Regions from separate parts of the Bradyrhizobium cedriense genome, predicted to be linked through region 1. Evidence: predicted binding sites of a transcription regulator. Region 1 holds the regulator's gene; the other holds the start of a gene.
The links. Region 1 encodes PhoB, which activates phosphate uptake and scavenging genes when phosphate is short. Its sites were predicted from a motif close to TGTCATNNANCTGTCAT; they were not measured.

Region 2: the regulator PhoB is predicted to act here: its motif matches at 3,588-3,604, upstream of ACYCVF_RS08040 (YdcH family protein).

Annotation. Positions count from the first base shown of each region.
Region 1 is NZ_JBTSWB010000004.1:576,438-583,701, reverse strand. Features, by position in the region: gene argF (ornithine carbamoyltransferase) at 1-56, opposite strand, end outside; gene ACYCVF_RS19350 (acetylornithine transaminase) at 56-1,264, opposite strand; gene ACYCVF_RS19345 (GcrA family cell cycle regulator) at 1,719-2,231, shown strand; gene phoB (phosphate regulon transcriptional regulator PhoB) at 2,452-3,159, opposite strand; gene phoU (phosphate signaling complex protein PhoU) at 3,192-3,908, opposite strand; gene pstB (phosphate ABC transporter ATP-binding protein PstB) at 3,920-4,741, opposite strand; gene pstA (phosphate ABC transporter permease PstA) at 4,738-5,583, opposite strand; gene pstC (phosphate ABC transporter permease subunit PstC) at 5,588-6,577, opposite strand; gene pstS (phosphate ABC transporter substrate-binding protein PstS) at 6,745-7,264, opposite strand, start outside.
Region 2 is NZ_JBTSWB010000002.1:362,595-369,858, reverse strand. Features, by position in the region: gene ACYCVF_RS08050 (sensor domain-containing protein) at 1-1,845, opposite strand, end outside; gene ACYCVF_RS08045 (NAD(P)/FAD-dependent oxidoreductase) at 2,048-3,151, shown strand; gene ACYCVF_RS08040 (YdcH family protein) at 3,322-3,501, opposite strand; gene ACYCVF_RS08035 (YdcH family protein) at 3,830-4,036, shown strand; gene ACYCVF_RS08030 (hypothetical protein) at 4,158-4,376, shown strand; gene ACYCVF_RS08025 (hypothetical protein) at 4,399-4,650, shown strand; gene ACYCVF_RS08020 (GGDEF domain-containing protein) at 4,653-5,378, opposite strand; gene purE (5-(carboxyamino)imidazole ribonucleotide mutase) at 5,521-6,009, shown strand; gene ACYCVF_RS08010 (5-(carboxyamino)imidazole ribonucleotide synthase) at 6,006-7,112, shown strand; gene aqpZ (aquaporin Z) at 7,150-7,264, opposite strand, start outside.

The DNA.
Region 1 (7,264 bases):
AGCTCCGACAGCGGCAGCTCGTTGATATCGAGGAAATGCTTTGGCGACTTGCTCATCAGCTTGCCGCCCGCTTGGTCTGACCGGACGAGATCGCAGCACAGGCACGTTCGAGCCGCGCGACGCTGTCCTCGATCTCGGCCTCGGTGACGATCAAAGGCGGCAGGAAGCGCACGACATTGTCGCCGGCCCCGACGGTGAGCAATTTCTCGGCGCGCAACGCCGCGACGAGATCGCCCGAGGGCACGACGGCCTTGATGCCGATCAGGAGCCCCTCCCCGCGCACCTCGCTGACGACGTCGGGATGACGGTCGATCACGGAGGCAAGCTTCTGCTTCAGCAGCAACGACATCTTTTGCACGTGATCGAAGAAGCCCGGCTTGAGCATGACGTCGAGCACGGCGTTCGCAGCCGAGATCGCGAGCGGATTGCCGCCGAAAGTGGAGCCATGCGACCCAGGCCCCATGCCGGAAGCGGCCTCCGAGGTGGCCAGCACCGCCCCGATCGGGAAGCCGCCGCCGAGCGCCTTGGCGAGCGACATCACGTCAGGTGTGACACCGGTGCGCTTGTACGCAAAGAGTTCGCCGGTGCGGCCCATGCCCGTCTGCACCTCATCGAAGGCGAGCAACAGGCCGCGCTCATTGCAGAGCTCGCGCAGCGCCTTCAGGAAGGCGGGAGGCGCAGAGCGAACGCCCCCCTCGCCCTGGATCGGCTCGATCAGGATGCCGGCGGTGTGCGGGCCGATCGCCTTCTTCACAGCTTCCAGGTCGCCATGGGGCACCTGGTCGAAGCCGTCCATCGGCGGACCGAAGCCCTCGAGGTATTTTGCAGATCCGGTGGCAGCGAGCGTTGCCAGCGTGCGGCCATGGAAGGCGCCCTCGAAGGTGATCATGCGGTAACGTTCCGGATGCCCCTTGGAGAAGTGATGGTGGCGCACCAGCTTGATCACGCCTTCCAGCGCCTCCGCACCGGAATTGCAGAAGAATACGAAGTCGGCAAAGCTCTCGTTGCAGAGGCGGCTTGCGAGCTTCTCGCCGTCCGGGCTCTGGAACAGGTTCGACATGTGCCAGAGCTTCGTCGCCTGCTCCTGCAACGCCTTGACCAGCGCGGGATGGACATGGCCGAGCGCATTCACCGCCACGCCAGAGGTGAAATCCAGATATCGATCCCCATTGGTCGCGATCAGCCAGCAGCCTTCGCCGCGTTCGAAACCGAGGTCGGCCCTGGCGAAAACGGGGAGCAAATGCGGCGCGGCGCTGTTAGTCATGACGTCACTTGATGTTGCGGACGGCGTGAAGCGTGCACTCGCAACGCACCATTGACCGGCCCGGAAAACGAAACGTGCCGCCTTTTAAGGGCGGCACGTGGCACTATCTTATGCTTGGCAAAACGGGTGTCAATGCCGTCCGGAAAGCCTCGCGAAACGCTGACTCCGTAGTCTTGCGGTGCCGATTTTGCGGGGTTTTCACCACGGAACATGTGGAAGCGAGTCGGCGGACTCTTGCGCGGGAGTCACGCCATATTGTAGCGTTTGAATTGTCAGATACGACATCTCGTGCAGCGGTTCTGATCCCAAGAGTCCTCATGTACCGGCGTAACGTTCGGGCGTTTTGAGCGCGCCCGGCGAGCCTTAAGGGATTCTGGGGGCACGGGTTTTCAAGGCTTAGGCATTCGCTGCGAAGGCCCCAGGATGGCAGCCGCGCAGCGAAGGAAAGGGTGCAATGACGGTTTTGACCTGGTCCGATGATCGCGTCGAGCAGCTGAAAAAGCTCTGGGAGGCCGGACTTTCGGCCAGCCAGATCGCGGCAGAGCTCGGCAATGTGACCCGCAACGCCGTGATCGGCAAAGTGCACCGGCTCGGCCTGTCCGGCCGCGCCAAAAGCCCTTCATCGGCAGCGCCCCGGCCGCGCAAGGCGCGGCCCGCGCAGCACATGATGCGGGTGACCCGCCCCGTTTCGCGCGGCAACACCGCACTGGCGCAGGCCTTCGAGGTCGAGGTGGAGGCCGAGCCTGTCACCTACGACAACGTCGTGCCGATGAGCCAGCGGCTGTCGCTGCTGGAATTGAACGAGGCGACCTGCCACTGGCCGGTCGGCGACCCCTCGAGCCCGGATTTCTTCTTCTGCGGCGGCAAGGCGCTCTCCGGCCTGCCCTACTGCGCTCAGCATTCGCGCGTGGCCTATCAGCCCGCGGCGGATCGCCGCCGTGCGCCGGCGAAGCCGGGTCCGCGCTGAGCCCGGCGCGCGCGGCCAGTCGTAGCGCAAAGACGTCTCAACACATTGGATGTCGTCCCTGCGAACGCAGGGACCCGTAGTCCCGGGGTACAATTATCGCGGGATCGTCACTCCGAGTCTTCGCCAAACCACGTCCTGTGGTTATGGGTCCCTGCGTTCGCAGGGACGACATCGGAGGATGCCGTGGCAGCCCGCTCAATCACGTCTGCCTGAGCAAACCCTAAGTCTGCTCCGCCTTCGCAAACCGGTCGTCCAGCGCATAGCCGGCGCCGCGGACCGTGCGGATCGGATCCTGCTCGCGGCCGAGATTGAGCAGCTTGCGCAGGCGGCCGATATGGACGTCGACGGTACGCTCGTCGATGTAGATGTCGCGACCCCAGACGCTGTCGAGCAGCTGCTCGCGCGAGAACACGCGCCCGGGATGCTCCAGGAAGAACTCCAGCAGACGATATTCGGTCGGGCCGAGATCGATTGGCCGGCCCGAGCGCGCCACGCGGCGCTTGTCGCGATCGAGCTCGATGTCGCCATAGGCGAGCACGGTAGCGAGCCGCTCGGGGCTGGCGCGCCTGAGCAGGCCCTTCACGCGCGCGAGCAGCTCCGGCACCGAGAACGGCTTGACGATGTAGTCGTCGGCGCCGGTGGCAAGACCCCGCACCCGCTCACTCTCCTCGCCACGCGCGGTCAGCATGATGATCGGGAGCTGCTTGGTTTCGGGGCGGGTCCGAAGCCGTCGGCACAGTTCGATGCCCGACAGGCCAGGCAGCATCCAGTCGAGCACGATCAGATCGGGAATGTGCTCCTTGAGGCGGGTGTCGGCGTCATCGCCGCGCATCACCGTCTCGACGTCATAGCCGTCGCCTTCGAGGTTGTAGCGAAGAAGCTCGGTGAGAGCTTCCTCGTCCTCAACCACCATAATGCGTGCGCCCATGTTGTCGTCGCTCCTTAGGTATTCGGCACCGTTTAGGTATTCGGCACCGTCGTGGCGAAGTTCGTCATGTCGCCCTTCGGCCGCTTGTCGGTGATCGTCTGCCCCTCGATCATGTAGAACACGGTCTCGGCGATGTTGGTGGCGTGGTCGCCGATCCGCTCGATGTTCTTGGCACAGAACATCAGGTGGATGCAGAACGAGATGTTGCGCGGATCCTCCATCATGTAGGTGAGGAGCTCGCGGAACAACGAGGTGCAGATGGCGTCGACTTCCTCGTCGCCCTTCCACACCGCCATCGCCGCCGGCAGATCGTGCGCGGCATAGGCGTCCAGCACGGACTTGACCTGCTGTTGCACGAGGTCAGTCATATGTTCCAGGCCGCGGAACAGTTTGAGCGGATGGAAGTCCGTCTCGAGCGCCGCGACGCGCTTGCCCATGTTCTTGGCGAGGTCGCCGATCCGCTCGAGATCGGTCGCGACGCGCATGGCGCCGACGATCTCGCGCAAATCGACCGCCATCGGCTGGCGGCGGGCGATGGTGAGCACGGCGCGCTCCTCGATGCGCTTCTGCAGCCCGTCGAGCTCGACGTCGATGGTGACGACGCGCTGCCCGAGCGCGACGTCGCGGCGGATCAGCGCGTCCACGGAATCGACGATCATGCGCTCGGCGATGCCGCCCATCTCGGCGACCAGACGGGTGAGCTCCTGGAGATCGGTGTCGAAGGCTTTCGCGGTATGTTCAGAACCCATATTCCGTCTCCTCAACCGAACCGGCCGGTGATGTAATCCTGCGTGCGCCGGTCGCTCGGCGACGTGAAGATCTTGCTGGTGTCGTCGAACTCGATCAACTCGCCGAGATACATGAAGGCGGTCTTGTCGGAGACGCGCGCCGCCTGCTGCATGTTGTGGGTGACGATCGCGATGGTGTAGTTCTCGGACAATTCCTGGATCAGCTCCTCGACCTTGGCGGTCGAGATCGGGTCGAGCGCCGAGCAGGGCTCGTCGAACAGGATCACCTCGGGCCGCACGGCGACGGTGCGGGCGATGCAGAGGCGCTGCTGCTGGCCGCCGGAGAGCGACAGGCCGGAGGCATTGAGCTTGTCCTTGACCTCGTTCCACAGCGCGCCGCCGCGCAGCGCCTTCTCGACCCGGTCATCCATCTCGGACTTCGAGATCTTCTCGTAGAGGCGGATTCCGAAGGCGATGTTCTCATAGATCGTCATCGGGAACGGCGTCGGCTTCTGGAACACCATGCCGACCCGCGCACGCAGCAGATTGAGATCGAGCTTGGGATCGAGGATGTTGGTCTGGTCGAGCATGAGCTGACCGGTGGCGCGCTGCCCCGGATACAGATCGTACATCCGGTTGAAGATGCGCAGCAGGGTCGACTTGCCGCAGCCCGACGGACCGATGAACGCCGTAACGCGATTGGTGCCGAGCGCCAGGTTGATGTTCTTCAGCGCGTGGTGTTCACCATAATAGAAGTTCAGGTTGCGCGCAGTGACCTTGGCGGGCGCCTCGGGCAGCGGCTGCGAGCCCGGATGAACGACCGGCGCACTTACGGAAACAGACATTTCACTCATTTTGCAGTCCTCTCGGCCCCGAGGATGCGGGCGCCAATGTTCAGGGCAAGCACGGTCAGGGTGATCAGCAACGCACCGCTCCAGGCGAGCTGCTTCCAGTAGGCGTAGGGGCTCTGCACGAAGTTGTTGATGGTGACCGGCAGGTTGGCCATCGTCTTGTTCAGGCTGAGGCTGAAGAACTGGTTGGACAGCGCGGTGAACAGCAGCGGCGCGGTCTCGCCGGCGACGCGGGCGGTGGCGAGCAGCACGCCGGTGATGAGGCCGGAGCGCGCGGCGCGATAGGCGATCCGCTTGATCACCAGCGAGCGCGGCAAGCCCAGTGCGCTGGCGGCTTCGCGCAGCGGATTCGGCACCAGCAGAAGCATGTCCTCGGTGGTGCGCACCACGACCGGGATCACGATCACGGCCAGCGCCAGCGCGCCTGCGATCGCCGAGAAGCTCCGCATCGGCACCACGACCGCGCCGTAGATGAACAGGCCGATGATGATCGACGGCGCCGAGAGCAGGATGTCGTTGATGAAGCGGATCACCGAGGTCAGCCTGTCGTTGCGGCCATATTCGGCGAGATAGGTGCCGGCGAACAGGCCGAGCGGCGCGCCGATGCCGACGCCGATCACGGTCATGATGAGGGAGCCGACGATGGCGTTGAGCAGGCCGCCCTCGCTCGATCCGGGCGGCGGCGTGTTCTCGGTGAAGATCTGCAGGTTCAGACCGGCGAGGCCGTTGTAAAGCAGCGTGGCGAGGATCAGGGCGAGCCAGGTGACGCCGAAGGCGGCGGCTGCCATGCAGAGGCCGCGGATGACGATGTCCCAGCGGCGGCGGCGCGAATAAATCGGGTTCATGGCTTCACTTCCCGGCCTTGGTTTCCAGGCGCATCAGCATCAGCCGCGCGGCTGCGAGCACGAAGAACGTCAGCACGAACAACAGTAGACCGAGCAGGATCAGGCCGGACTGGTGCAAGCCGTCGCTCTCGGCGAATTCGGAGGCGATGGCCGCGGAGATCGTGGTGCCTGGCGCGAAGATCGACGAGGAGATGCGGAACGAGTTGCCTATGATGAAGGTCACCGCCATGGTCTCGCCGAGCGCGCGGCCCAGCGCCAGCATGACGCCGCCGATGATGCCGACACGGGTGTACGGGATCACCACGCTGCGGACGACTTCCCATGTTGTGCAGCCGACGCCATAGGCGGCTTCCTTGAGCACGGGCGGCACCGTCTTGAACACGTCCACCGAGATCGAGGTGATGAAGGGCAGCACCATGATGGCGAGGATCAGCGCGGCATTGAAAAGGCTGAGATAGGACGGGGGACCCGCGAAGATCGCCCCCAGCACGGGAACGCCGTCGAAGACCTTGATCATGAAGGGCTGGAAGCTGTTGGCCAGGAAGGGGCCCAGCACGAAGAAGCCCCACATGCCGTAGATGATCGAAGGAATGCCGGCGAGCAGCTCGATCGCCATGCCGATCGGGCGGCGCAGCCATTGCGGGCAGAGCTCGGTGAGGAAGATCGCGATGCCCAAGCCGACCGGAATGGCGATCAGCATCGCGATGAAGGAGGTGACGAGCGTGCCGTACATCGGCCCGAGCGCGCCGAGCACCGGCGGATCGGCCGACGGCGCCCAGCGCTGCGTCCACAGGAACGAAAGGCCGTATTCCTTGATCGCCGGGAAGGCGCCGACGATCAGCGAAATGATGATGCCGCCGAGGATGAGCAGCACCGAGATCGCGGAGAGCCGCGTTATCCAGTAGAAGGTGACGTCACCCAGCTTGAACGCGCTCAACGCTTTGGCGCGGTCATATGGTCCGGCGGCATCAATCACATTGCTCTCGACAGCCATTTCTGCCACGCCGATCCCCTGTACTGAATGATAACGTTTTCTAGGTCGCTGGTCTCGTGCTCCGGACGCTCGCGGATCGCGAGATTGGTCCGGAGGACGGTCGTTCGCGGGATCCGAGCGACGGCGCGGCCTTCGCGCCGCACCGCCTTCCGGAACAGAAGAGCGCCTTAGCTCTTGATCTCGGCAGCCCAGGTCTTCTCGATCTGCTGGACGACGCTGTCGGGCATCGGGATGTAATCGAGCTCCTCTGCCATCTTGCCGCCGCTCTTGAAGGCCCAGCGGAAGAACTTGATGGCTTCCTGCGAGGCCGCCTTGTCGGTGGCAGACTTATGCATGAGGATGAAGGTCGCCGCGGTGATCGGCCAGGACTTGTCGCCGGGCTGGTCGGTCAGGATGACGTAGTAGCCGGGAGCCTTGGCCCAATCGGCGTTGGAGGCGGCGGCCTGGAAGGCTTCGACGGTCGGCTGCACCGTCTTGCCCGCCTTGTTGACGAGGCCGGTGTAGGTCAGCTTGTTCTGCTTGGCATAGGCGTACTCGACATAGCCGATCGAGTTCTTGGTCTGGCCGATGTTGCCCGACACGCCTTCGTTGCCCTTGGCGCCGACGCCGACCGGCCACTCGACCGCGGTGCCCTCGCCGACCTTGCTCTTCCAGTCCGCGCTGGCCTTGGAGAGGTAGTTGGTGAAG
Region 2 (7,264 bases), on a different contig from region 1:
GCTGCGCGACTTCTGCTTGGCGCGGAACAGCGCCGCACCGGCATTGGCGAGCAGCGCGGCACCGTCGGAGCCATTGTGCGGGAAGATCGACATACCGGTGGTGATGCCGGCACGAACGGCCCGGCCGTCGATCTGGAATTCCGGGGCGAGCGCCTCGCCCAGCTGCTGCGCCAGCGCAAGGCCCACCTCGGGCTGCTTGCCGTCGATGATCAAGCCGAATTCGTCGCCGGAGAGGCGCGCCACCAGGCCGCCGCGCGCGGCATCCTGGAGCCGCTGGGCGACCTCGATCAGGAGCTTGTCGCCAAGCGCGTGGCCGAAGACGTCATTGACCTCCTTGAGGCCGTCAAGGTCGATACAGAGGACCGCAAATTCCTCGTCGGTCCCCTCGCAGGCTTCGATCATCTGGGTCAGCGCCTGCAGGAACGCGGCGCGGTTCGGCAGATCGGTGAGGCCGTCGTGATAAGCCATGTGCGCCATGCGCGACTCGGTCTGCCGGCGGTCGGTGACGTCCTCGTGCGTCTTGATCAGATATTGCGGCTCGCCGGCATCGTTGAGCACGGTGGCGCGGCGGGTGAGGAACAGCCGCAGGCCGCCCTTGGTGGAGATCGGATGCTCCTCGGTGATCATCCCGCGCTTCTTGATCGCGGCCTCGTCGCGCGCGATGATCAGCTTGGCTTCCTTGGGATTGAAGATGTCGGACGCGGTCAGGCCGATGGCCTCTTCCCGCCTGCGGTTGAGGATCGTCTCCGCACTGCGGTTGGCGAGCAGATAGCGGCCGTCCTTGACCTGCTCCACGATCAGCGCCACCGGGATGTTGTCGACCACGAGCTCGAGGAATCTCTTGGTGCTCTCCAGCTCCTGTGACAGCGAGCGGCGGTCGGTGATGTCCTCGAACACGATGAGAAGAAATTCCGGCTTGTTGCTCTCGTTGCGGACCACGATCCGGATCGAGGCAACCATGCGCCTGACGCCGCCGCGGTCGACCTCGAATTCGTTGCGGAACTGGCCGTCCGGCGCGTTCAGCGCGGCCTGGTCGGCGGCTTCGATGCTGGCCGCGGAGCCCGGCACGAACAGCTCCCGCGCGTTCCTGCCGACGGCGCAGTCCCGCGACAATCCCCAGAACCGTTCATAGGCGCTGTTGGCGAAGATGTAGCGACCGTCTTCGATGTTCTTGGCCGCCACGCAAGCCGGGACATGATCCAGCACCGATTCCAGGAACTGCTTGGTCGAGGCGAGCTGGCGCGACAGCTTGCGCTGTTCGCTGACGTCGAGATGCGTCGCCACCGAGCCGCCGTTCGGCAACACGAAATACTTCACCAGGATGGCCCGGCCGTCGGGCAGTTCCGTGATCAGGCCATTGGCGCTTGCCGCCTTGTCGTAGAATTCATCGTCCGAGGCGCCCAGCACTCCGCGCTTGCGCCGCAGCGCAAGGAGTTCGAGGCCGTTCATGCCAGTCCGGACATCCGACCGCGTCAGGCCATAGATCTCGAGATAGCGATCATTGCAGAAGATGACGCGCCGCTGCGCATCCGTCATCACCACGCCCTGGTTGAGATTGTTCATGGCGGAGGAGATGAAGGCGTTGCGCCGCAACTGCAAACGCCTGGTCCGGCGCAGCGAGGAATGAATCCACAGCACGATCGCGGCGAGGAACGAGCACAGGACGATGCCCGCGATCAGCGCTTCCCAGACGACACTGGGATCGAGCTTGGCGAGGTCCCCTGGAGTGGGAAAGCCGTCCGGCAACGCATAGGCATGCGCAGGCGCGACCGCGCCGGCCAGGCACATGACGGCCTGCGCAGCGATCGGAAGCGTGCTGCCCGCGTGCCAGTTCTTCTCAGCCATCAGCCACCCGCGATTTCAACGTGGGATTGTCTGGCCTCGCCGGTTTGGATCGGGTAAATGCCTGTACGTGCAATGGAAAAATGTAACGCGAACTACGGCAATTGCCCTGACATGATAAACGCCTCCTTAACGGAAAACGGCCCCGGCCCCTCATTTGCGGAAGCGGTGCCACCGGCGCTTCCAGCGGACATCCTGCACAACCATGGATAGGGTCGACTGCGTCGTCATCGGAGCCGGCGTGGTCGGTCTCGCGGTGGCTCGAAGGCTTGCGCAAGCCGGCCGCGAGGTAATCGTGCTCGAGGAAGCCGAGGCCATCGGCACCGTCACCTCCTCGCGCAACAGCGAGGTGATCCATGCCGGCATCTACTATCGTGCCGGGAGCTGGATGGCGCGCATGTGCGTCAGCGGCAAGCACGCGCTCTACCGCTACTGCGCCGAGCGCGGCATCCCCCATAGAAATTGCGGCAAGCTGATCGTCGCGACCAGCGCGAAAGAGACCGAGAAGCTGCAGTCGATCAAGGCCCATGCCGAAGCCAACGGCGTGCTCGACATGCAGTTGCTTTCGGGGGAGGCCGCACGCGCGCTGGAGCCGGCGCTCGCCTGCGACGCTGCGCTCCTCTCGCCCTCGACCGGCATCATCGACAGCCACGCCTATATGCTCTCGCTCCGCGGCGAGGCCGAGGACGCCGGTGCGGCCTTTGCGTTTCACACCCCGCTGGTCCGCGCAAAGGCGGCGGCCGGCGTCATCGAGATCGAGGCCGGCGGCGAGACGCCGATGACGCTGCAATGCAGCCTCCTCGTCAACGCCGCGGGACTGTCGGCGACCAATGTGGCGCGCAACATCGAGGGCATGCCGCTGGACCGGATTCCGCCGGCCTATCTCGCCAAGGGAAACTACTTCAGCTGCAACGCCAAGGCGCCGTTCTCACGCCTGATCTATCCGGTGCCCGAACCCGGCGGGCTAGGGGTACATCTGACTCTTGATATGGCAGGGCAGGCGCGCTTCGGGCCCGACGTCGAGTGGATCGAAACGATCGACTACGAGGTCGACCCGTCACGGGCGGAACGCTTCTACCCGGCGATCCGCAAATACTGGCCGACGCTGCCCGACGGGGCGCTGATGCCGAGCTATTCAGGCATCCGCCCGAAGATCGTGCCGCCGGCTGTGGCCACGCAGGACTTTCTCATCCAGGGCCCGCGCGATCACGGCGTCGCGGGCCTGGTCAATCTGTTCGGCATCGAATCACCCGGACTGACGTCGTCGCTCGCGATCGCCGATCACGTCGCCGAACTCGCGGACATCTAGAGTCCCGTCGAGCGAAGCGGATGACGGTTCGCGTCGAGAAAAAAACCGTTCAAGCAGACATTGGCGCCGCGCAAACATCCTGCGCGGCTTGCATCCTGTGCAGGGATGAGCACGAATGCTCTCATCCCTGCGTGAAGGATGTGATCAACTCTATGCTGTTGCGGGGACTGCTAGTGGAGCGTCTCGCTGTGCCTCAGACGCTCGATCTGGTCCTTGACCATCAACTTCCGGCGCTTCAACTCAACAATTTGCAGGTCGTCCGTTGAAAGGTGCACGAGAGCTTCGTGCAATTCGTTTTCGAGAAGTTTGTGCTTCCGTTCCAATTCAACGAGATGTGCCTGAATTGTCATTCGAAACCTCCTCGGTAGGGTTGAACCTCAGGATTCGATCCGGACGAGGAAGTCTACATCACCGATTCGTCCTGTCGATGGGTATCCGTCGTCGCAGTGTCATTTTTGAAATTTCATATGTAAGGAAGCGTGACTAGGGGAACCGTGCGGGATAATTCCATGATATCAATGCGTCTGCGCAACTCCACGGCGGCTCGCAGAAATATGTTGCGGGAGACCGGCGAGCGAGGAGCGCAGATCGCTTGCGATCACGCTGCGCAAGGACGATAATTTCCACAGGGCATCCACAGCCCAGATTCACGCCTATCGGTTTTCGGCCACCGCAGACATGACCAATGAAGATGAGCGTGAGCTCGAAGCCGAGCTCACCCGGTTGCAGCAGGAACACCGAGATCTCGACGCAGCGATCGATGCATTGCATCAATCGCCCGCACCCGACCTGTTGCGCTTACAGCGGCTGAAGAAGCGCAAGCTGTTGTTGCGTGACCGCATCGCGTTCATCGAAGACCAGATTACCCCCGACATCATTGCCTGATCGTGAACCGGCTTTCGCCGCGGCTTCACCCACCTGAATCCGCTTGACTCCAAAAGAACAAAATAGGAACATTGAAGAAGACCTCACAAAGGGCCCAGCACAGGACACGAGGACAACGCAGATGTCGGCAACGACCCTTCTCGACAACCGCCACTATGAACAGGCCTGCGATCAGGCGATCGCGATGTGCGACGGCAATCTGCGCAGCACCATCAAGGCGCTGATCATGGCCAACGAATATCTGGAAGCCGAGCTGGAGGAGCTGCAGGCGGCGATTTCCGCCGGCTGCATTCCGGAGACCTCGCGCAGCAAGATGCGGAGCAAGAGCAGCGCCGCCTGATTTTCAAGCCCGGAGCAACGCCATGTCGGATGTGACCTACTACGTTGCAATGCCCTTTTTGATCGATGCCGACGGTTCGCCGGTCGCGGGCGCTGCCGAGGAGTGCCAGACTTCGGCTGCCGCGTTGCGGCGCGCCGAGATTTTGGCCCATGGTGCCGGCCACATCGGCGCGGTCGCGTTCAGCCGCAGCGGCGATCCCATGACCGGCGAATTCGGCGACGCCAGGCTGCTGCGGAAGTTCGGCAACGTGCCGGAGGATCTGGTGGCGCTGTAAGCTCAGCTGCCGACCAGCCTGATCCGCGGTTCGTGCCGCCGCCGTGCCTTGCGCACGTACATGGCGGCATCCGCCTCCTCCAGGGCGCGGCCTGCGTCGGACTGCGCCCCCAGCAGCGCGACGCCGGCGGAGGCGCCCGCTGTCACGTGTTGACCGCGGAAGACGAAGGACAAATCGTCGATCGCCTGCTCGAAGGCCGCGGCCTTGGCCTTGGCATCGGTCTCGCTGAGATTCCAGAGCAGCAACGCGAACTCGTCGCCGCCGAGCCGACCGACCACGTCGGAGGCGCGGACCTGCCGCGTCAGCGTGGCGACAATCGCCTTGAGCACCTCGTCGCCGGCGGCGTGTCCGAAGGAATCGTTGATCGGCTTCAGCCGATCCACGTCGAGAACGATCAGCGCCCCGCTGGCGCGGTAGCGCTTCATATAGGCGATGGCGCGCGCGAGCTCGCGCTCGAAGCCGCGCCGGTTTGGAATTTCAAGCAGGAAGTCGGTGTCGGCCGCGGCTTCCAGTTCCACGACCCGGCGCCGCGTCTCCTTGAGCTTGGCGCGCAAGCTCCGGATTGTCGCCCTGACGTTTTCTCTGGCTCGATCGTCCCCCGCCGCGGCGCGCCGCGCGGGCTTCGCCGGACGCCTGGTCAGCGGCTTGGCAGCGGCCTTGGATCGGCGGGCACCGGTCTTCCGGCCCTTTTTGGCCTTCGCAGCGGTCGCCCTTTTCGGTTTCTTCATGGGCATCCTGCTCAATGAAGGCTTGCGGGGATTCACCAAGACAGGATAGTGGATTCCCTTCTCCTTGCCACCGCCTTGCGAGCCGCCGGCCGGACCCGTTAATCTGGCCTATCTTTCTGTTTTTCCGGGCATAATTGACCTCATGACCGCGCCGATCGCCATCATCATGGGAAGCCAGTCGGATTGGGACACGATGCGGCATGCCGCCGACACGCTTGACGCGCTCGGCATTGCCGCCGACAGCCGCATCGTCTCGGCACACCGCACCCCCGACCGGCTGTTTGCCTTCGCCAAGGGCGCCAAGGCCGCGGGTTACAAGGTCATCATCGCGGGCGCCGGTGGCGCCGCACATCTTCCCGGCATGGCGGCGGCGCTGACGGAACTTCCGGTCTTTGGCGTTCCCGTCGAATCCAAGACTCTCAAGGGAGTCGATTCGCTCTATTCGATCGTCCAAATGCCCGCCGGCATCCCGGTCGGCACCCTCGCCATCGGCAAGGCCGGCGCGATCAACGCCGCGCTGCTGGCGGCTGCCGTCCTGGCATTGTCCGACCCGGCATTGTCCGATCGCCTCGCCGCCTGGCGCAAGGCGCAGACTGACGCTGTTGCCGAGCGCCCGGAGGACAAGGCGTGACTGACACCAGGCACGTGAAGCTGAAGCCCGGTGACACCATCGGAATCCTCGGCGGCGGACAATTGGGGCGGATGCTGGCCATGGCGGCGGCGCGGCTCGGCCTGCGCTGCCAAGTGTTCTCGCCCGATCCGGATTCGCCCGCCTTCGACGTCGTGCTGAACGCCACCTGCGCCGAATATGCCGACGTCGAGGCGCTCGAGCTGTTCGCCAACGACGTCGACGTCATCACCTACGAATTCGAAAACGTGCCGTCGGCCGCCGCGATGGTGCTGGATGCGCGCCGCCCGGTGCTGCCCAACCGCAAGATTCTCGAGACCACCCAGGACCGGCTCGCGGAGAAGGATTTTGTCACCCGGCTCGGCATCGGCACTGCCGCCTATGCCGACGTCACCTCCGTCTCCTCGCTGCGCGAGGCGATCGCCAGAATCGGCCTGCCGGCCGTGCTCAAGACCCGCCGCTTCGGCTATGATGGCAAGGGCCAGGCCATCATCCGCGAGGGCGACGACATCACCAAGGTGTGGACCAGCCTCGCCACCAAATCGGCGATCCTGGAGGCCTTTGTGCCGTTCGAACGCGAGATATCCGTGATCGCCGCGCGCTCGGCCGCAGGACAGGTCGAGTGTTTCGACGTCACCGAGAACGAGCACCGCGACCACATCCTGAAGATATCGCGCGCGCCTGCGCCGATCCCCGACGCGCTCACCGAGGAAGCGCGCAGCATCGCCGAAAAGATCGCGAGCGCGCTCGACTATGTCGGCGTGCTCGCTGTCGAGATGTTCGTGCTCGCCAACGGCACCGGACCGAAGGTGCTGGTCAACGAGATCGCCCCGCGCGTGCACAATTCCGGCCATTGGACGCTCGATGGCGCCTCCGTCTCGCAATTCGAGCAACATATCCGCGCCATCGCCGGCTGGCCGCTCGCCAAGCCGGTGCGCCACGGCGACGTCGTCACGATGACCAATTTGATCGGCGACGAGATCAACGATTACGAAAAATGGCTGAGCGTGCCGGGCGCGACCGTGCACATCTACGGCAAGGGCGCGCCGCGCCCAGGCCGCAAGATGGGCCACGTCACCGAAGTGCGCCCCACCACAAGCGAGTAGCGGGACCGCGGCCTCGGCCTGCGATCCCGCCTTGCAATCACGCCGTCTTCACGCCTGCGACGACGCCGGTGGGCTCCTCGCTGAGCCAGCGATAGATCACCCCGCCCAGCGCGCCACCGATCAGCGGTGCAACCCAGAACAGCCAGAGCTGC